Regions from separate parts of the Blautia sp. NSJ-175 genome, predicted to be linked through region 2. Evidence: a T-box and tRNA genes for the amino acid it is inferred to sense, from the RefSeq annotation. Region 2 holds a T-box; the other holds one or more tRNA genes.
What was found. The T-box of region 2 lies ahead of thrS (threonine--tRNA ligase). A T-box ahead of a tRNA ligase gene usually reads a tRNA of that ligase, here a tRNA-Thr.
Positions count from the first base shown of each region.

Region 1 (11,209 bases), on a different contig from region 2:
GAAACACCATGTGCAGATACGCCCGGTTTACAAAAACACGACCCTGCCGGTAAAGGCCCCCCAGATAAGAAGGGTTATAATAAAGTCCCACACCGTCTGTACCCAGAGTCCCCATCTCCGGATTTTGTACATAGGAAAAGGCGGAGAGGGCCACATCCAGGAATCGCATGTGCAGATAAAGCTCACTTCTGGACGAGGCCAGGATTCTGATACACACTTCATTGATACGTTTTTCCATTTCCTGTGCCATTTTTTTACTCCATTATTGTTTCGATCCACGTCCGGCACTATCACATGTGCCGCCGCATCTTAAAATTCAAAGGACTTTACAGCCCTGCCAAACCGTTTTCTCTTCTCCTCCATCAGCAGGCTCACGGCCTCTGTCATCCCGCATCCGGATGCCAAACCCAACAGCAGTTCCATCTCCTCAGCCCTCTGCACCGCGTACTCTGCCAGATAACACAGAGCACTGTGCCATTCCCGGCGTTTCAGAAAATACGCGCCTGCCTCCTTCAGATGCTCCCTTACATATGCGGCATACGCGTTCCCCGCCTCCTCCCCCAGTTCCCGGGGATACATCAGGCGCCCCATAGCCATGGGAATGAGGATTTCCGGCTTTTCATATACCTTTGCCACTTCAAACAGACTGTCATAGCGGTGATAATCCACCCGCTTTTCTGTAAAACACTGGCGGTAGCGATAGCCTGAACCGTGAAAATGTGTCTCCAGGATCCTGGCAGGCGTGTTCTCCACACCCTCCTCATAATATTCCGGAAACACCAGCTTCGCCCGGTCCCCTGTCTCCCTGAACGTGATGGTCACAAACACTTCATGAAAGGTCTCCGCCGCCACATCCATTATGCAGCTTTTTGCCCCTTCCCCCATGAGCACATGAAGCTCACGTAAGGCGGAGCATCCCGTGAAGGAGCCTCCCCCTATGCGTTTCAGGGAATCTGTAAAGGAGAGGCTTCTGAGCCTCCCGCAGCCGTAGAAGGTATAGTTTCCAATCTCCTCCACACCGTCCGCGATCTCCATCTCTTCCGCAAGAAGCAGGGCCTCCTGTTCCTCTTTTGTCCTTCCCTCTTTCCAGGGTGAATAATGGTAAGCAGGCAAAAAGGATGCTTCCGCATCCCTTTTGCCCGCATTCATACTGTATTTATCCTTCATATCACTGTGCTGCCAGTTCCCCGCATTCCCGGGCAGCAGAAGCCTCACAGGAACGCATAGCCTGGATCGTCTTATCAAATAATTCCGTCAGTTCCCATCCCAGCATCTCGGCGCCGTCCTTTATCACATCTCTGGAACAGCCTGCGGCAAATCTCTTGTCCTTGAATTTTTTCTTGACACTGGAGACTTCCATGTCCATGACACTTTTGGAGGGACGCATTTTTGCCGCTGCCCAGATAAGGCCTGTAAGCTCATCGGAGGCAAACATGATTTTCTCCATCAGGTGCTCCGGCTCCACGTCAGAGCAGAGGCCGTATCCGTGGCTCACAACCGCGTGTACCAACTCCTCCTCCGCATCGATCTCAGAAAGAAGCTCCGGCGCTTTTTTGCAGTGCTCCTCCGGATACTGCTCAAAGTCCACATCGTGAAGCAGGCCTGCCATTGCCCAGAACTCTGCCTCATCGCCGTATCCCATCTCCTGGGCATACCAGCGCATAACGCCTTCCACGGTCAGAGCGTGCAGGATATGGAATTCCTCTTTGTTGTATTTTTTCAGAAGCTCCAGCGCTTGTTCTCTTGTCACTTTTGTCTGCATTGTATGTACCTCCTTTTTCCTTAGTCACATGCAGCTTTGAATTCTGTCCAGTTTTTCTCATATGCCTCGTTGGCTTCTGCGCTTACATTCTGTACGATCTCGCCCTTTTTCACGGAATCCGGCACTACCAGGTTGGGATTTACCAGATCATCCGCCGCATTTGTAGTACAGTAATATCCGAGAGCATCAAAACATTTCGCCGCGTTTTCCGGCTCCAGAATATAGTTCAGGAATTTATAGGCGTTCAGTTCATCCGGTGCGTTTTTGGGAATAAACAGGTTCATAATGCCAAAGCCCAGTCCCTCTTCCGGATAGACCACCTTCAGGTCCGGATTCTCTGCCAGGGCTGCTGTCACCTGGGAAGTATACAGATAGGCAACACTGGCCTCTCCGTTCAGCAGTGCGTTCTGTGTATCACTGTCCTGGATCATACGGATATTCGGCGCCAGCTCTTTTAATTTTTCCCCTGCCTGTTCGATGACCTGTACATCTTCCTCATTCATGGATTTCCCCATAGTCTGAAGCACAAATCCATTGACTGCCCGGTAGCTGCCGATCATGGCGATCTTATCCTCAAGCTTTGGATTCCACAGATCCTCATATCCCTTGATTTCAAAGTCAACCTGCGCAGGGTCATACACGATCAGAGGAATACCTGCCCCGTGCGGAACGGTATATTCATTGTCCGGATCATAAAACTGGCTCTGATACAGAGGATTGATATTGCCGAAATTGCTGATCTGTGTCTTGTCCAGTTTTTTTGCCAGACCGTTCTTCACGATCTGTTCAATGATATAATCATCGCCCACAACAATGTCGTAGTCTTTTCCGTCTGTCTGCTGAATTTTTTCCAGCATGGTTTCATTTGTGTCGAAGTTGGAGCTGATGATCTTGATTCCTGTCTCTTCCTCAAAGCCATCCAGCACTTCCTGGGGGAACAGTCCCTCCCAGGTGTAGAGTACCAGTTCTTTGTTGTCATCTTCCTCTTTTTCACCACATCCGGCAAGCATGGAGGCTGCCATTGCAAAACAAAGTGTAAGGGCTGCTAATCTTTTCTTCATATTTCTACCTCATCTTTCTGAAAGTTCTCCCCGCCTGCGTTCCTGCCGTTTCTGCACCAGGGAAGAAATGCCGAGAACCAGTACGATGGCCGCTAAAATTATGGTACAAAGCGCATTGATCTCCGGTGTCACCCCTGTCTTAAGCTGGGTGTAAACCTTTACCGGAAGCGTATTGAGCCTTGGACCGTTTACAAAAATACTGATGACCACATCATCAAAAGACATGGCAAACGCCAGCAGACTTCCGGACAGAACCGCCGGCATAATGAGCGGCAGCGTTATGTCAAAGAACGTCCTGATCTGGGATGCGCCCAAATCCCGGGCTGCCTCCTCCAAAGACCGGTCAATTCCCACAAGCCTGGCCTTTACCATCATAAATATATAGGGGATACAAAAAGTAGTATGCGCAATTACCAGGGTTGTCATACCAAAAGGCAGGTTTAATAAGGAGAAAAAGGCAAGAAATACCATGCCCAGAATGATCTCGGGTATCATGATGGGAACTGTGGACAGATACTCCATCATGCCTTTTGTCTTATAATCCGCCCGGGCCATGCCCACAGCACCCAGAGTCCCGATGACTGCGGAGATGGCGCAGCTTATAACGCCCAGAAGTATGCTGTTGAACAGCGCTTCCTTAATATCTCTGTCATGCCAGAGTGTTTCATACCATTTCAGGGAAAATCCTGTAAAGCTGGCTGTGAGCTTGGACTCATTAAAGGAAAATATCACCACCATCACAATGGGGAGATACATGACGAGCAGCAGGACGGCCAGATAAATGCCTGACAGCTTATGTTTTTTTCTCAAAAGAATCCCTCCAAATCTTTCACGTGGGTAATTTTCCGGTACAGATAAATCATAATGGAAGTCAGGACCATAAGTACCACGGCAAGCGCTGCCGCAAAGGGCCAGTTGCTTCCTCTTGTGAGCTGATCCTGGATCACACTGCCCACCAGAACGATTTTATTTCCGCCCAGAATATCCGCAATGAAAAACAGTCCCATGGACGGCACAAAGGACAGGATCACACCCGTCAAAAGTCCGGGCAGCGTCAGCTTCAGCGTAATCGTCAAAAATGCCTTGGCCCGGCTGGCCCCCAGATCTCTTGCAGCCTCCACCAAAGACCAGTCCATTTTTTCCACGCTGGAATACACGGAGAGCACCATAAAAGGTAGCAGCGCGTAAATCATGCCAATGACAACTGCAGGATAGGAGTAGAGGATTTTCAGCGGTTCCTCAATGATGCCCAGCTTCACAAGCAGCGTATTGAACACGCCTTTTGCCTGGAGCAGGATGATCCATCCGTACATGCGGATCAGGGAACTGGTCCAGAAAGGCACCATGATCAGCAGCATGATCCTCTTCTTCCATTTTGCCGACTGTTTTGCCATAAAATAGCCAAAGGGATATCCCAGCAGCGTGATACAGATGGTGCTGGTAAACGCAAGCTGGAAGGACTGGGAAAAGCTCTTCAGGTAAACAGGATCTGCGATCTTCTTATAATTTTCCAGGGTAAATTTCCACAGGGTCCCCCATCCGTCGCTGTTTGTGGCAAAGCTCAGGGCTATCATATAGAGCAGCGGTCCTGCCACAAAGACAAGGGTGAAGATATAGAGGGGTGCAACCGTCAGAAACAGTCCTGATCTTTTCTTTTTCTCCATCCTCACGCCTCCTGTGTATCTTCCAGATCCACAAAGACAGCGTGCTGCGGCTCCCATCCCACACAGACCTTCTGATCCACCGTCAGATCTGTATCTATGCCGTAATGGCTGGCAACCACTTCCCTGCCGTCCTCCAGTTTAAAGGCCATGTGGAGCTGTCCTGCATTAAAGGATTTATCGGTTATCACTGCAGGAAGACCTTTTTTACACTCGCGGCAGACTTTGATATTTTCCCTTCTCACAGCCACCACAGCCCTGCCGCCTTTTTTCAGGCCGTCCGCCGTCCCTGCTGTGATAAGGCAGTTGTTCACCCGGATATCCGTAAGCTCCTCCCCTATATGCTCCACAACACCGGAGATTATATTGGCATTGCCCACAAAGTCAGCCACATAGCTGGTCTTCGGGCGGTTATAGATCTCATCCGGGGTACCGATCTGTTCAAACTGACCGTCACGCATGACCACAATACGGTCTGACATGTTGATCGCCTCCTCCTGGTCATGTGTTATGTACAGGAAGGTAATACCCAGCTTCTTCTGAAGCCGCTTCAGCTCTGTCTGCATAGCCCTTCTGAGCTTCAGATCAAGGGCGCCCAGAGGCTCATCCAAAAGCAGGAGTTTTGGGCTGTTGATCAGGGAGCGGGCAATGGCAACCCTCTGCTTCTGCCCGCCTGACAGTTCTGATGGCATACGCTTTTCATAGCCGGAGAGCTGAACCAGATCCAGCATTTTCTTTACTTTTTCCCTGATTTCATTTTTTGGAACCTTACGGATTCTCAGGCCATAGCCGATGTTTGCCTCCACATTCATATGGGGAAACAGGGCATAATTCTGAAACACTGTATTCACATCCCTCTGATGGGGTTCCAGCATGGTCACATCCCGGCCTTCCAGAATCACCTGGCCTTTGTCCGGCATTTCCAGCCCGGCAATGATACGCAGAGTTGTGGTTTTTCCGCAGCCGGAAGCGCCTAAGAATGTGATGAATTCTCCTCTTTCTATCGAAAGGTCAATATCTTTGAGCACGTCTGTGGTCCCGAAGCTCTTGCTTATCCCCTTAAGTTCCAGTAACGTCTCTTTTCCCGCATCTGCCACTGCAGAATCCGCGGGAGTTTCTTGCAGGTGTCGTATATCGTTCATGTAGTGTCCTTTTCTAATCTTAACATTGTTATTTGTTAAACTATCTCTGGTATATAATGGCACAAATGTTCGGCGTTGTCAATTCCCGGCGGGCAATTCAGATGTATTTTATCCATTTTATTCTCTGTTATTAAAATATTGGCTGGCTGTGAGCAGTATTGGCGAATGTGTAACCCGCTGAAAAACAAAGAAAGCGTAAAGTCCTGCTATGGGACCTTGCGCTTTTAGCTCTGAAAAGACAAAAAATCCCGCATATCTGCGGGATTCTGAAAAGCTGGAAATGAGACTCGAACTCACGACCCCTTCATTACGAGTGAAGTGCTCTACCGACTGAGCTATTCCAGCTTGTGTTTCACACACAAGTGATATTATACACGATTTTGAGAAAATTTCAACTATTTTTTACAAATTCTGTCCCACATTTTGGACAGCGCACGCTTACCTTGCCTTTTCCCTTCGGAATACGAATCTTCTGCTTGCAGTTTGGGCAGGAATAAATGTGGTAATCCTTTCTCTGCTGCTGGATATATTTTTTCTGTCCGAAAAAATGGCGTACCTTGTTCTCCACAGCCAGATACTTCTGATTCTCAGCATAACGTTTCGTGAGATTTCTTGAAAACATTCTGATGTAAATAAAAACGATCAGCAGAATCTCCCAGGAAGTCAGCAGCATGGAAACATATCCATTTCTGATGAACATATTGATGACAGCACAGACCAGAAGTACGATCAGCATAAACTGGTTCAGCCTGTCTGTGCCGTAGCGTCCTGCCATAAACCTTGCAAATTTTTCTTTCATGATTCTTAATTCCCATCCTTCTCTAATGATTCATATATTTTGCTCACAAACTGTGCCGCATGCTCCAGATCATCCATATCAGGATGCAGCATGGCCATATCAAAATTCCGTATCATGGTGTCAATCTGCCTGTCATTATCCCCGTTTCTCATACGGTTGTATTTTTCCCTGACCTGAATCGGCATCTTGCCCTGGCAGATAAATGCGCCCAGATATTCATTGTCATCCTCTATGAAAACCCGGATGTTCTCCTCAATCTTCTTAAAATACTCCTGACTTTCTCCCATTCCGCAGGTGCCGAACAATGCGATCTTCTTTCCCTGCAGGGAGCCCAGATAATCCAGCACTTCTACGCTGGCGCTTCCTCTGTCTGTCCAGAAACCGATAAAATAAATGTCCGCCATATCATAGTCTGTCTGCCCGTCCAGCCGGGCAATGTCCTTATCCGAGCCCGGAACTGCTGCAAATATGGCCTTTGCCAGCTTTTCCGTGTTGCCCGTTCTGCTCTTATACAATACCTGCGTCTTCATGTGGTATCATCCTCTCTCATTTTTACGATATATTAATAATAGCACGATGACAGACAAATAGATATTTCCTGACTCTTAAAAATTATAAATTGTCTATAAATTCCTTTTTTCTTCTCAGATTTTTCTTAAGGACTTTTCTGCCGGCACAGGTTTCCGGATTCTCGCACCACAGACAGCGCCTGCAGTGCAGACATTTCCCTGTATCCCGGCCTTCTATGGCATCTTTAGCCCAATTATAATTCACAATGATCCCCCGCGCAATGTCGATCATATCCACATCGGTGCGCTCCAATACGTCCTGGGCCATCTGTGGGCTTGTGATACCATTTACCGCAAATACAGGAACGGACACGGCACGCTTGATCTCCGCTGCCGCGTAGATACATTTTTCATATGGAAAATCTACCGGTGCTTTCGGGTCATCTTCACCGGAAAAGCCATAGGACACATCAATAAAATCTATGCCCTCCTTTTCCAGTATCCTGGCATGCCGGATTCCGTCCTCCAGCCTTGGCTCAAATCCGCCCAGACGGATTCCCACCACAAAATCCTCCGGCACCCTTTCCCTAATGGCCCGCAGGATTTCCACTGCGAACCGTTCTCCGTGTTCCCCGTATGCGTCCTGCCTGCGGTTCACCCAGCGGTTAAAAAATTCACACATCAGGTACTGATGGCATCCGTGCAGTTCCACACCGTCATAGCCTGCTTTCCAGGCACGGACTGCCGCGTCTGTAAATTCCTGCTGAATCTTATGTATTTCCTCGGTTGTCAGTTCTTTTCCTGTTTTTTTGACCCCATCTTTATAGAAGCTGTAGTCACTGGGACAGGCAAGCTCCCCATCCAGACCTGAGACACCGGCATGATGGATCTGGATAAAGATGGGGCATCCTTCCCCGTGTACTGCGTCCACGATCCGGGAAAGTCCCTGGATCTGGCCGTCCTCCCAGATGCCCAGCTGATTTTCGGCAAGCTTTCCGTTCTTATCCACACAGGTAGCCTCCTGTATGATCAGGCCGGTCTGTCCTTTTGCCACATTTCTGTAATGTTCCACATTTTCCGGTGACACATAGCCGTCCCGGGAGCCCCAGGCATAGCATACCACCGGCGGAAAACAAATTCTGTTTTTTATCTGCACATTTTTTATCTGTAATGGTTCAAATAGTTTTTTCATAGCCAACCACTCCCATCCAATCTGAAAATGCAGCAGCCGGAATATCCCCGGCGCTGCACCTGTAGTTACTGATAATCCATATGTGTCATATAGCCCTCATAAACCTCGTGGCCTGTCTCCAGTGTACCACCGTCCACGGTAATCTGGATTGCTTCCGCCTGAAAGGTGTCCAGAAAAGAATTGACCACTGCACCAATGGTAAGAATCTCTCCGGCAGTCCCCATGGAACGGACACTGTCTTTAAAATTGGAGGACAGATCCAGTTTCAGGACATACTGCCCCTCCTCCTCTGTCTCCTCAAAATTCTGGACTGTAATGCTGTCCGTCAGAACGCCGGCGCCCACAAGCTGGCCAATCAGGGCATCTGCTGTCACCTGTGCAATCTCTACCTGATTGACATTCCAGCCCTCCGCATTGTCATCGGGAACATAGATAAAAGCCTGGCCTGCCTGGACCGGGGTGTTCTCCTCCTCAGGTTCCTGTGCATCAGCACTGTTCTTATCCGCATCTTTTTCTGTGTCTTTCTTTGCTGTCTCATCCGGATTCTCTTTTGCTTCCGTATTTTCTTTCTTATCTGTCTTGGTGTCCTCTTTTTTTGACTCCTTATCTGAGGTTTCTTTGTTTTCCTGGCCGCTGTCCTTTTGCTCTTCTTTTGCCTCTGTCTGGGTTTTCGCGTCTGTATCCTCGGCATTGCTGCATCCGGCCGCGCCAAATATCAGGACAGCGCCCAGCAGGATGGCAAGACATAATTTTCTGTGTTTCATAGGCTGCGCTCCTCTCTGCCGAAAGTTTCCGGCAATCCGGACTTGATATGCACATCAAGCTGCGGATATGGAATATCAATGTCTTCCTCGTCAAATGTCAGTTTAATCTCCTCGTTCAGCCTCCATTTTGCAGGCCAGTAGTCTTCTGTCTTCACCCATGCCCGGAGTCCCAGGATCACACCGTCATCTGCCAGTTCATCCACAAATACCAACATCTCCTGCTCCGACATAATGGCAGGATCTGCATGGAGCAGCGTTTCCAGTATTCCTTTAGCCTTTTTCAGATCCGACTGGTAGCCGATCATCACCTTGATCTCCAGTTTCCGCTTGTCCTGAGATGTCACATTCACAATGCTGGAATTGGTAATGTTTCCGTTTGGTATGGTAATCCTTCTGTTGTCCACGGTAGAGAGTGTGGTATAAAACAGATCAATTTTCACCACGGTCCCTTCCTGGCTGTTGGTGTTCTCTATAATGTAGTCTCCCACTGTAAAGGGCCTTAGAAGCATAATGATCACTCCGCCTGCCAGGTTTGACAGACCGCCCTGCAGTGCCAGACCAATCGCTACACCTCCGGATGCCAGTAATGCCGCAATGGAGGATTCCTTAATTCCAAAACGGACCGCAATACTTACGATCAGCAGGAAATACAGGGCCGTTTTTACAAAAGAAGTCAAAAACTGGATTACGCCGGTGTCTGCACCTGCTTTGTTCATGGCTGCCCGTATAAAGGCACATATCTTGACGATCACCTTGCTGGCTATAAAATAGATGACGATCGCCAGGATCACTTTCCATGCGAAAGCTTCCACAGCGGGAATCTGGGCACTGATGTGGTTCCAGATTTTTTCTAGGTTAATGCTTTTTGCCAAAATTCCTGTCATTTAGTTCATCCTTATTTTTTTCCGGTCGTCTTTCTCGTTGTTCCCTTTTTGGAAGCTGTTTTGCCGGCTTCCGGTTTTGCTGCTATTTTCTCGGCCTCTGGTTTTGCTGCTATCTTTTCAGCTTCCGGCTTGGCTTCTATCTTCTCCGCTTCCGGTTTTGCTGCTATCTTTTCAGCTTCCGGCTTCGCTTCTATCTTCTCTGCATCCGGCTTTGCCGCTATCTTTTTAGCTTCCGGCTTCGCTTCTATCTTCTCCGCGTCCGGCTTTGCCTCTATCTTTTTAGCTTCCGGCCTCGCTTCTATCTTCTCCGCGTCCGGCTTTGCCTCTATCTTTTTAGCGTCTGGCTTTGCCTCTATTTTTTCAGCTTCCGGCTTTGCTGCTATCTTTTTAGCATCTGGCTTTGCCTCTATCTTTTCAGCTTCCGGCTTTGCCTCTATCTTTTTAGCGTCTGGCTTTGCCGCTATCTTTTTAGCATCCGGCTTTGCCTCTATCTTCTCATTCTCCGGCTTAGCCATGGTTTTTTCAGCTTCCGCTTTCACTTCTACTTTCTCAGCCGCTGTCCCGGCTGCAGCTTTTTTAGCCTTAGCCCCGGCTGCCTTCTCTGTTCCCGTTTTGGCTGCCGCCTTTTTTGCTCTTGTTCCTGCTGTCTTCTTGGATGCTGTTTTTTTAGCTCCGGCTTTTGCTGTCAGCGCCTTGTCGTTCTTTCCTGCCTCAGCCTTACTGCTCTTTGCATTCGTCCCGATGTTTTCCGCCTCGGCGCCTATTCCTGTCTCCTTTTTGGATACCGCATCCGCTTTGACAGCCTCTGCTGCCGCCGCGATACTCAGCGCCTGCTGCTCCAGCTCCTTTTTACGCTCTTCTTCGATCTTCTGTTCTAACTCTGCCCGGACTTTTGAAACTGCAGGATTTTCCCGGCTCTCAGCAGCCTTTTCTGCTCTGGCAGCCCTGGTTTTACCCTTTTCCGCAGATTTTGCAGACGTTGTCTCCTTCACGGTTTTCTTTGCACCGGTCTTTGCTGTCGTCTTTTTCTCCTCTTTTATGTAGGAGAATATCTGTACAGACAACGGCGCAACATCAATAACGATAGAATTCTTTCTCTCGTCATGCTCTGCCCGTTTGGAGGATTTTGCTCTGGCATTTCTCACGCCGGTTCCGCCGAATTCTGCTGCATCACTGTTGAAGATTTCTTTATATTTGCCCGGATACGGAACGCCCATCTGGTATTTTTCGTACGAAAGAGGTGAGAAATTGCACACGATCACCAGCAACTCCTCTTTCTTTTTCGTCTTCCTGATAAAGGTCAGCATATTTTTCTCGGATTCCATGTGGTTGATCCACTCAAATCCCTCTGTATCGTAATCCATCTCATACAGAGCCGGCTGTTCCTTATAGAAGTTCCAGAGTGCCTTCACATAATTTTTAAACTGCTGATGAT
Region 1 is NZ_JALIFQ010000007.1:225,394-236,602, reverse strand. Features, by position in the region: gene MUB35_RS13505 (vWA domain-containing protein) at 1-250, opposite strand, end outside; gene MUB35_RS13500 (leucine-rich repeat protein) at 310-1,167, opposite strand; gene MUB35_RS13495 (hydrolase) at 1,169-1,762, opposite strand; gene MUB35_RS13490 (polyamine ABC transporter substrate-binding protein) at 1,783-2,823, opposite strand; gene MUB35_RS13485 (ABC transporter permease) at 2,833-3,633, opposite strand; gene MUB35_RS13480 (ABC transporter permease) at 3,630-4,487, opposite strand; gene MUB35_RS13475 (ABC transporter ATP-binding protein) at 4,490-5,626, opposite strand; tRNA gene MUB35_RS13470 (tRNA-Thr) at 5,899-5,971, opposite strand; gene MUB35_RS13465 (Zn-finger containing protein) at 6,018-6,425, opposite strand; gene bilS (flavodoxin family protein BilS) at 6,431-6,955, opposite strand; gene MUB35_RS13455 (oxidoreductase) at 7,038-8,126, opposite strand; gene MUB35_RS13450 (GerMN domain-containing protein) at 8,192-8,890, opposite strand; gene MUB35_RS13445 (mechanosensitive ion channel family protein) at 8,887-9,774, opposite strand; gene glgB (1,4-alpha-glucan branching protein GlgB) at 9,786-11,209, opposite strand, start outside.
Region 1: it encodes a tRNA-Thr, which carries the amino acid that the T-box ahead of thrS (threonine--tRNA ligase) is inferred to sense. The anticodon was not compared.

Region 2 (11,209 bases):
AATATGAATATGATCTATTATTATGGAAGTATTGCCTATCAGAGGGATGTGACCACAGCGTCCCAGCTCATGTATGACATCCAGAGAGCAGGCATGGACTACCACGCAAAGCCCATAGCTTTTGTGGGGATGGTACAGCCGGACGAGCTGCCTGTTCAGAAGTCGGATACACTGGGCGGCTCCATTTTCGCCTGGGATGAGGGAAATGTATCCAGAATGAAGGACTTTCTCCGAACACAGGGGTACGCAGTGACAGCGGCATCTGCAGAGATGATCGGAAGAGCCGCAGCGGAGGCGGAATCCATGACCTCATGGCCGCAGGAGGGCAGTATCCGGGAAGTGGATGACATGATCATTGTAAAATTCTCACAGCCCACGGAAAAATGGTACAGTGTAAATAATGTAGTGACAGAATAATGCGGATGACCGCAGTGTGAAGAACAAACGCACTGCGGTCATTTTTTTCGGAAATGATTAAAAAACAAATTGTATTGAAGTGCATACAAGTGATACTCTATAGGTAAGAACTTTACGAGGAAAAGGAGCATTCAGGATGACAAAACTGGTGATTAACCCAAAGGTAAAAAAAAGTAAAATACATAAGGAGATTTACGGACATTTCTCTGAACATCTGGGAAGGTGTATCTATGAGGGGCTGTATGTGGGAGAGGACTCCCCCATCCCAAATGTGAACGGTATGCGGACGGATGTAGTGGAAGCCCTGAAGGAAATGAAGATTCCGGTGCTGCGCTGGCCGGGAGGATGTTTTGCGGATGAGTATCACTGGAAGGACGGAATCGGGCCGAAAGAGAGCAGAAAGAAAATAATCAATACCCACTGGGGCGGTGTTGTGGAGGACAACAGCTTTGGAACCCATGAGTTTTTTGAACTATGCCGCCAGCTTGGCTGTGAAGCCTATGTAAACGGAAATGTGGGGAGCGGGACTGTGCAGGAAATGTCAGAGTGGGTGGAGTATATGACCTTTGACGGTGTTTCTCCCATGGCAGACCTGAGAAAGGAAAACGGACATGAGGAGTCCTGGGACGTGGCGTTCTTCGGTGTGGGAAATGAAAACTGGGGCTGCGGCGGAAATATGACGCCGGAGTATTACGGCAATGAATACCGCCGTTACCAGACTTATGTGAGGGATTATAAGGCAGATAAAAAGATTTACAAAATTGCCTGCGGAGCAAATGTGGATGATTATGAGTGGACAGAGGGTGTGATGCATACCTGTTTCCGCCACAGCCAGCCTTTCCAGCATGGATTTATGGATGGCCTTTCCCTGCATTATTACACGCATCCGGAGGGATGGGACATCAAGGGAAGCGCTACGGATTTTGACGATAAGGCGTGGTACAAGACGCTGAGCAAAACACTTTATATGGAAGAGCTGATCAACCGTCACGGTGCCATTATGGACAAGTATGACCCGGAGAAGAAGATTGGAATGATCGTGGATGAGTGGGGGACCTGGTTTACCGTGGAGCCCGGCACAAATCCGGGATTCCTTTACCAGCAGAACACCATGAGGGATGCGCTGGTGGCAGGCATCAACCTGAATATTTTCAACAAACACAGTGACCGTGTCCATATGGCAAATCTGGCCCAGCTTGTGAATGTTCTCCAGTCTGTGATCCTGACAGAAGGGGAGAAGATGCTGCTGACACCGACCTACCATGTATTTCATATGTATAAATACCATCAGGATGCGGATCTTCTGGAAAGCCGTATCGACACAAAGACCATAGGAGCGGAGGCGGAGTATCAGGTGCCGAACCTGACAGAGTCCGTATCAGTGGATGCGGAGGGAGTGATGCATATAACAATCACAAACCTTTCCCTGGATGAGGATTACGATGTGGATGCACTGATCCTGGAAAAACCTGTGACAGAGGTTAGAGGAGAGATCCTGGCGGAAGAGATGCATGCCATGAATACTTTTGAGGAGCCGGAAACTGTTAAGGTGAAAGAGTTTAGAGATGTGAAGATCACGGACAAAGGAATTGCGTTTACCATACCTGCGTGCAGCGTGCTGCATCTGGCAGTAAAATAAGAGAAAAACAGGGCGTTTTCCATGGGGAAAGCGCCCTGTCTGCGTCATCCAAGGAAGGCAAAATAGAGGATGACGATCATGCCGAGTATGATACGGTAGACACCGAATATTTTAAAGTCATGTTTTCTGATGTAGCCCAGAAGCATGCGGATGGCAAAAATGGATACGATAAAGGAGACAAAGGTTCCGATTATCAGGAGAATCCATTCTTCACCGGAAAACATGCCTGTTTTCAGGAAATATTTCAGCAGCTTCAGACCGCTGGCGCCGGCCATGACCGGTATGGCAAGAAAGAAGGAAAATTCACTGGCTACATAACGGGAGCAGCCCAGAATGACAGCGCCCAGGATGGTTGCGCCGCTTCTGGAGGTTCCGGGAATTGCCGCCAGCACCTGGAAACAGCCGATGAAAAAGGCTGCCTGATAGGTAAGTGCCTCCAGAGAATCCATTGTCGGCTGTTTTTTTCTGCTCTCAATGACAAGAAAGGCAATACCGTACAGGATCAGGGTTGCAGCGATTATGTATACACTGGACAGATAGTCCTCCAGAACCGTATCAAGGGGCAGTCCCGCAATCACGATGGGAATACATCCCACAGCCACCTTTTTCCACAGTGTGTAGGTCTCCTGTTTTTCAGCGGTACTTTTCTTTGGAGAAAAGGGGTTCAGCTTATGGAAAAACAGGACCAGAACAGCCAGTATGGAGCCGAACTGGATCACCACTTTGAAGACTTCAAAAAATTCCGGTGTGGAGGTCATGGGCCAGATATTGTCAAACAAGATCAAATGCCCTGTGCTGCTGATGGGCAGCCATTCTGTGATACCCTGTATGATACCGAGAATGACCGCCTTTAAGATTTCAATAAAATCCATGAATATTTTTCCTTTCTGTGATGCCCGTCGTGAGTCGTGAGATTACTGGTTGTTTGGTGTTTCGATGCGGCGGATTTCCTTTGTGCGGATTTCCTTGCAGAGAGCATCAATGAAATCATCCAGGGATTTCTGGCCTTCATCACCAAGGAAACGGCTTCTGACTGCCACTTTTCCTTCTGCTTCTTCCTTTTCGCCCACAACGATCATGTAAGGAACTTTTGCGAGCCTTGCCTCACGGATCTTGTAGCCAATCTTTTCGGAACGCTCGTCTATGGTGCAGAGGATACCGTTTTTCTTTAACTCGCTTTCTACTCTGACCGCGTAATCCTGGTATTTTTCAGAGATGGGAAGGATGCGGACCTGTTCCGGGCAGAGCCAGGTGGGGAACATGCCGGCATATTTTTCAATGAGCCATGCCAGAGTCCTCTCATAGCAGCCGATGGAGGTTCTGTGGATAATGTACGGGCGGACTTTTTCTCCGTTCTGGTCAATATAGTACATGTCAAACTGTTCAGCCAGCAGTGCATCCCACTGTATGGTGATCATGGTATCCTCTTTGCCGTATACATTTTTGGCATTGATATCTACCTTGGGGCCGTAGAAGGCGGCTTCTCCCACATCCTCCACAAATGGAACATCCAGTTCCACTAAAATGCTGCGGATATGCTGTTCCGTCTGTTCCCATACCTCGGCATCGCCGATATACTTTTCTGTATTTTCCGGGTCCCATTTGGATAAATGATAAGTCACATCATCCTGAAGGCCCAGTGTGGTCAGGCATTTCTTGGCAAGCGCCAGACAGCCTTTGAATTCTTCCACCATCTGATCCGGGCGGACGATCAGGTGGCCCTCCGAGATGGTGAACTGGCGGACACGTGTCAGGCCGTGCATTTCGCCGGAATCCTCGTTTCTGAACAGTGTGGAGGTCTCGCTGTAGCGAAGAGGCAGGTCGCGGTAGGAGCGCTGTCTGGATTTATATACATAATACTGGAAGGGGCAGGTCATGGGACGCAGAGCAAACACTTCTTTGTCCGTCTCCTCATCTCCCAGAACAAACATGCCGTCTTTGTAGTGGTCCCAGTGACCGGATATCTTGTATAAGTCACTTTTGGCCATGAGGGGTGTCTTGGTACGGATATAGCCCCAATTGTTGTCCTCCTCATCCTCGATCCATCTCTGGAGTGTCTGGATGATCTTAGCGCCTTTTGGCATCAGCAGGGGAAGGCCCTGTCCGATCACATCAACGGTGGTGAATAATTCCATTTCACGTCCAAGCTTGTTGTGGTCACGTTTTTTGATCTCTTCCAAGTGCTGGAGATATTCGTTCAGCTCATCCTTTGTGGAAAAGGCGCTGCCGTATATTCTCTGCAGCATGGGTTTGCTGGAATCCCCTCTCCAGTAAGCACCTGAGGAGGAGGTCAGTTTAAACGCTTTGATGCCTTTTGTGTTCATAAGATGAGGTCCTGCGCACAGATCAACGAAATCTCCCTGGGAGTAGAAGGAAATCTCAGCATCTGCGGGAAGGTCTGTGATCAGTTCCACTTTGTAGGGTTCTTCTTTTTCTGTCATGAGGCGGATGGCCTCCTCTCTTGGGAGAGTGAAGCGTTCAAGTTTGTTTCCTTTCTTGATGATCCGTTTCATCTCTTTTTCCAGTTGGTCAAGGTCCTCTCTGGAAAATGGTTCTGCCTCAAAGTCATAGTAGAAGCCGGTGTCGATTGCCGGCCCGATTGCCAGTTTGGCATTGGGAAACAGATGTCTGACAGCTTCAGCCAGTACATGAGAGCAGGTATGGCGGACAACACGAAGTCCTTCCGGATCTCTGGCTGTGAGAATGTTCAGGCTGCAGTCCTTGTGGATGACAGTTCTTAAATCCACAATCTGACCGTCCACCTGGCCTGCGCAGGCAGCCCGTGCCAGTCCTTCGCTTATGTCAAAGGCAATGTCAATGACTGATTTGGACTCCGTATATTCTTTTACGGAGCCGTCTTTTAATGTGATCTTCATTCTTTTTTCCTCCATGAGTAATTGATTAAATAAAAAAACCCTGAACAATCCTAAGACTGTTCAGGGACGATAAACAAGATACCGCGGTTCCACCCTTTTTGCAAATACCACTCATTCAGACGATAACGGTGTCGGCCGGACTTTATTAAAGCCGCTCCAGGGTGGTCTTCAAATGTTTCCCCATAGAATGCTCACACCGTATGCATTCCTCTCTGCATGGATAGACATTTTACTCTTCCTGTCTACGCGTTGGATCATATGGCAGAATGCAGCGGCAGACCTGTTGAAAGGCTGCGGATACATTCTGAATTGGTGTTTAGCATATCATCTATGGGCGTGAATGTCAAGTCAGGAGCGTGAGGATTTTCAGGGACGGAGATAGTTTTTCATGTTTTTCAGCGCGTGCTTTTCCAGACGGCTGACCTGAGCCTGGGAGATGCCGATTTCCCGGGCAACCTCCATCTGGGTTTTTCCTTCGTAGAAACGCATTTCGATAATGTGTTTTTCCCTGTCATCCAGGCGTTTCATGGCCTCCTTCAGGGACAGATCCTCAATCCAGTTTTCCTCTCTGTTCTTTTTATCACTGATCTGATCCATAACATACAGGGTATCCCCGCCCTCTGTGTATACAGGTTCGTAGAGGCTGACCGGGCTTTGGATGGCATCCAGGGCATAGACAATGTCTTCTTTTTCAATGCCAATCTCCTCGGCAATCTCATTGATGGTAGGCTCTTTGAGATTTTTCTTGACGTAATTTTCTTTGGCATAGATGGCTTTGTACGCTGTGTCCCGGAGAGAACGGCTGACCCGGATAGAGTTGTTGTCGCGCAGATACCTGCGGATCTCACCGATGATCATGGGAACCGCATAAGTAGAAAATTTCACGTTCAGTGTCGTGTCGAAATTGTCAATGGCCTTCATCAGCCCAATGCAGCCAATCTGGAAGAGATCATCTACATTTTCGTTGCTGGCGGAGAAGCGTTTGATGATACTGAGCACCAGCCTCAAATTTCCCTTGATATATAATTCTCTGGCTTCCGTATCTCCCTTTTTGATCCGCTCGAACAGAATGTCTTTCTCTTCATTGGTAAGTACAGGGAGTTTGGAAGTGTTCACACCGCATATTTCAACTTTATTAAGTGCCATTGCAAGAATCCTCCTGGAAATTTTAATGTCTAGTAAAATGATTCTCACCTGGTGCGGACAATATACGACAACCTGGAAAATTTAATAAAGTTTTAGCCCTTGACAATTCAGAAAAACAGATATAAAAACCCCTTGTTTTCAACAAAATTGTTTGGAAAACAAGGGGTTTGGGTTATGGTTAAAGCTGTTCAAACCGGGGAATGGTAATCACTTCCCCGCCTTTCATGGCGGATTCATGTGCACAGATTCCGGTGCCGGTCCAGTAGGCGCCCATGATATCATCGATGGCGGGTTTTCGGTCTTCCAGGATGGAACGGACGAATTCATGTACCAGGTGGGGGTGAGAACCACCGTGTCCGCCGCCTTGCTTAAAAGAGAGGTGTGTATTTTCATTGTTGTAAACCGTATTGGTGGTGAAGGATGCAATCTCATCAGGTAGAAGGTGAGCATAATCAGGTATCCTGACCCGTTCCTCCAGAATTTCTCCGCCTCTGCTGGATTCTTCTTTTTCTTCATTCAGGATATCCACTTTCTGCAGTGCTCCTGTTCTGGTGTAGATGACAGGATCTTCCTCTGCAAGCTGCTGCCACTCAAAGCTTTTATTCTCCCCATATACACGGAAACACTCAGAATAACTTCTGGCAACTCCGTATAAAAAGCGCTCCATCTCAATTGTGATATCACTGTCCTGAAGGGTGATAAAGGCTGCTTCAAAAGCGTAAGGGCATCCATACGGTTCTTCCAGTTCGCGGCGGACTTTACCTGAACCTCTGGCGTATACTTTTTCCGGCAGATGTCCCGCAAGCATCAGACACGGTGCAACCGCATGGGTGGGATGCATAAGGGGAGGAAAACCTTTCCAGTAATCAGGCCAGCCTTCCATATCCTGATAGTGGGCGCATGTCATGTACTGCAGACGACCAAGTTCCCCTTTCTCATACAGTTCTTTCAGATAGAGAAATTCCCTCTGGAAGATGGTGGTTTCCATGAACATATAATTCTTGCCTGCGGCCTTTCTTGCGGCAATAACCTGTTTTAATTCCTCCAGGCTCATGCCCATGGGGATTGTGCAGCCGCAGTGTTTTCCTGCATTCAGCACCCGTACAGAAAACGGTGCGTGTGTGGAAGGCGGCGTCACCAGATGGACGGCATCGATCTCGGGTATATCCAGTACATCCTGCAAGTCAGTGAAGCACTGGCTTTGGGGGATGCTGTACCGTTCTCTGGCAAGGTCCAGAAGTTTTTGATTTTTGTCTACAACATAGACCTTATCCACATCGGGATGCCTGCAGTAGATGGCAACGAATTCCAGTCCAAAGCTCAGCCCAACCAGGGCTACATTTAATTTTTTCATATTCAAAGTCCTCCTTTTCTTCTGTACATAAGATTTTAGTCCAGATACACGTATCAGGGAATGAAGATAACTTTTGAATCAGAGCGAAATAATCGAAAAAACAGACAGGTTTTTTTGCGGATCAGTACATATTTTATTTTTAAGCCGTAAAAAACTTAAAAATACAACAGGTGGAAAAAAGATAAGGAATTTGAAAATTTTTTAAGAAGGAACGGTAAAAAGTCAAATAATATATTTATTCTAAAAATAACAGGGATATGTTTTAATGTGTTTATAGCAATTCCGAAACAGCCGGCGTTTTGAAAATGCAAAGAAGGGTACAGTAAACCGTTAAAAAATTGTAAGGAAAAGAAGGTATGAAGGTATGAAAAGAAAAAAAGTGACAGCCGTACTGATGGCGGCAGCAATGATATTAGGGACCACAGCGTGCGGTAGTTCCGACAGTGGTCAGGAGAACAAGAAAGAAGAAAGCACCGAGAATGAAAAAAAGGAAGACAGCCGGGAGAACAGTGATAAGGGAGATTCTGCAGAGATTACACTTCTTATGACAAATGACTGGGTTGATGAATCCACGGACCTTGGCGGGGAGTTTACAAAGACTATCAGGTATTATGAGGAGGAACATCCCGGTACAAAAATCACGCTGCAGGGAGCTTCCCAGCAGGATATTAAGGAATCTTTTCAGACAGCGGCCCTGGCAGGCGGCGGTGCAGATATTGTGATTATGGATAATTCAGGACATGCCATTGATTTGGCGGCAATGGGTCTTCTATATCCTTTGAGTGAACTGGCCACGCCGGAGGATCTGGTTTCCCAGTATCAGGAAGGGCCGCTGAATTCCGGTAAGTTCCAGGGAGAATATTACTCGGTTCCCTGGTACATGGACTGCTGCGGTCTGTACTATAACAAGGAACGTCTGGATGAACTGGGACTCTCAGTTCCCACAAACTGGGAAGAGCTTTCCGATGCCCTTGAAAAAGTGAAGGAGGCCGGATACGGCGGAATCATCACCTATCAGAGTGCATATGCGTTTTATTCCTTCTTCTATCAGAATGAATGCCCGGTCATTGATACCAGCGGTGAGACACCATCTGTGGTGATCGATAATGAACAGGGGAAAGAAGCCTGGGACTATATCTGCAGCATGATTGAAAACGGAGGGCTGGTAGAATCATTTAAAGAGGCCACAACATGGGATAAGGTTTATGAAAGCTTTGCCAATGGAGAGGCCACCTTCCTTCTGGGCGGGGACTGGTGTGCAAACGGTGTTGACGGCATCAATCCTGATCTGGATTATGGGATCACCACCATGGTGGAAGGAAAGACACAGGCAACCGTACTGGGAGGCTGGACCTGGAATATCAACGCTAACAGTAAGAACCCGGAATTGGCATATGATCTGATCCAGTACATCAATTCCGAAAAAGGAGATCCGATTCTGGCAGTCCAGGGAAAGATTTCCGCACGTAAGGATTTTGATTATGCAAAAGCGCTGGAGGGAAAAGAACGCCTGAAGGTATTTACAGATGAGTTCCCATATACCTGTGCCCGTCCGGCTGTTATCAATGAAAAGGCCATCGACGAACTGATCACCAATGCAATCCTGGAGGTGGATTACGGAAAGGCAACAGCAGAGGAAGCGCTTAAGTCCCTGACGCAGAAATTAAACGAGAACATTGCATCTAACTATAAGTAGACAAGAAAGCGGGTTATCGTCTCTCCGGCGCAGCCGGGGAGAGCTGCCCGTCCTGAGGTGGGATTATGGGAAGAAAACAAAAAAGGGCGGGACTGGAACTGAAGAAAAACTGGCCTGGGTATCTGCTTCTGGCACCGGCAGTTGCGGCAGTCCTGACCCTCTCAATCTATCCGCTGTTCCGCGGTATTTATCTTAGTTTTGTCAATTACAATCTGGTTCGTCCAAAGGACAGTATCTTCAATACCTTTGCAGGACTGGAAAATTATAAGAATATATTTGCCAACAAGATTTTTCTGCAGTCTATCGGAAATACAGTAAAATGGACACTGGTGAATCTTGTGATACAGCTTGTGGCAGCCATGCTGCTGGCGCTGGCACTGAATATGAAACTGAAAGGAAGGTCTGTATACCGCACTTTGATTCTGGTGCCCTGGGCTGTTCCGCACGCGATTGCGGCAATGACATTTACCTTTTTATATAATGCAAATGTGGGAATCATCAACATACTTGCCGTAAAGTTAGGAGCTATCACGGAATCCATCTCCTGGCTTGGAAATATCGGCTCTGCCTTCTGGTGTGTGGTTCTTGTGGCAATCTGGAAGGGGATTCCGTTTCAGATGATATTTATTCTGGCTGCGCTGCAGGGCATTCCCGGTGATGTATATGAGAGCGCTGAAATTGACGGGGCCAGCCGTTTCCAATGCTTTTGGAGAATCACGCTGCCTATCATCAAGGAACCGCTGGCAATAGCCACAATCCTGAATCTTATAGGTATTGTGTCCTGCTTTAACACCATCTGGCTGATGACCGGCGGCGGCCCCCTGTACAGTACGGAGATACTTTACACCTTTGCCTACCGTGAGGCCTTCATCAACCATAACTTCGGTACAGCAGCGGCGGCGTCTGTGATCTTATTTATTTTCATGGCAGTATTTTCCGGGATATATCTGCGCATGGTAAGTGAGAAAGAGTAGAGGAGGGGCAAATGCTGAATAAAAAACAGAAAAAGAATATCAGAATGGCAGGTGCTTATATCTTTACAGTTCTGATGGTATTTATTGCTGTGGCGCCGTTTGTGTACGTTGTGCTGACAGCGCTGAAAACACAGGAGCAGATATATGATCCAAAGCAGATTATTCCTACATATGTGACATTTGAAAATTTCCGCCATGTGATTTTTGAATCAAATTTTGTCAGATATTTTATGAACAGTATATTTATTACGGCAGTGACAACGGTTATTTGTATGGTATTGTCTGTCATGGCTGCATATGGGCTGACAAGGTACCGCATTTTGGGCGCCGGGAAAATCAAGATGGCAGTACTGATGACGAGAATGTTTCCGGGAATCCTGCTGTGTATACCGTATTATATTATCATGAAACATTTTCAGCTCATTGACAGTTATGTGGGGCTGATACTGATGTACTGTTCCTTTACTCTTCCTTTTGCCATCTGGAATACCTGTGCATTTTTTTCCACGATTCCGTGGGAACTGGAGGAGTCAGCCATGATCGACGGATGCAGCAGATTACGTTCCTTTTTCTCCGTTATCTTTTACGTGGCAAAACCGGGACTGTTTGTGACAGCGCTTTTCTGTTTCATGTCATCCTGGGATGAATATATGTATGCATCCATTTTCATCAATACAACACTAAAAAAGACCATTCAGGTGGGAATGCAGGATTTTATCGGACAATACTCTGTGGACTGGGGATTATTGATGTCAGCAGTGGTTATCAGCCTTGTTCCCATATTGCTGTTCTTCGCATTAGTGCAGAAGAACCTTGTGGAAGGACTGTCTGCCGGAGCTGTGAAGGGGTAGCTTTAAGGGTTGGCGCACAAAATGTGCGGCAGCCCTGTTTTGCTGAGTAGGAATTGCGGAGAACGCCATATAGCTCAGACAAGCTTCGCGATGGGCCGGACTGGAAAGTAATGGGAACACAAGGCGAAAAGTTGACAAAAAGATTTAAGATATTAGAATGAAGGATAAAAGAGGGCGGATACCGTATGGAGAGGGAAAGAAGCAGACATTTCAGTCTGAAAAACAAAAGTATCAGGACACAGCTCATTGTGTACAT
Region 2 is NZ_JALIFQ010000018.1:1,645-12,853, forward strand. Features, by position in the region: gene MUB35_RS22435 (glucosyltransferase domain-containing protein) at 1-417, shown strand, start outside; gene MUB35_RS22440 (alpha-N-arabinofuranosidase) at 554-2,056, shown strand; gene MUB35_RS22445 (undecaprenyl-diphosphate phosphatase) at 2,101-2,928, opposite strand; gene thrS (threonine--tRNA ligase) at 2,971-4,932, opposite strand; T-box leader at 4,992-5,186, opposite strand; gene sigG (RNA polymerase sporulation sigma factor SigG) at 5,299-6,078, opposite strand; gene MUB35_RS22460 (Gfo/Idh/MocA family protein) at 6,257-7,432, opposite strand; gene MUB35_RS22465 (sugar ABC transporter substrate-binding protein) at 7,797-9,128, shown strand; gene MUB35_RS22470 (carbohydrate ABC transporter permease) at 9,194-10,102, shown strand; gene MUB35_RS22475 (carbohydrate ABC transporter permease) at 10,114-10,953, shown strand; gene MUB35_RS22480 (cache domain-containing sensor histidine kinase) at 11,139-11,209, shown strand, end outside.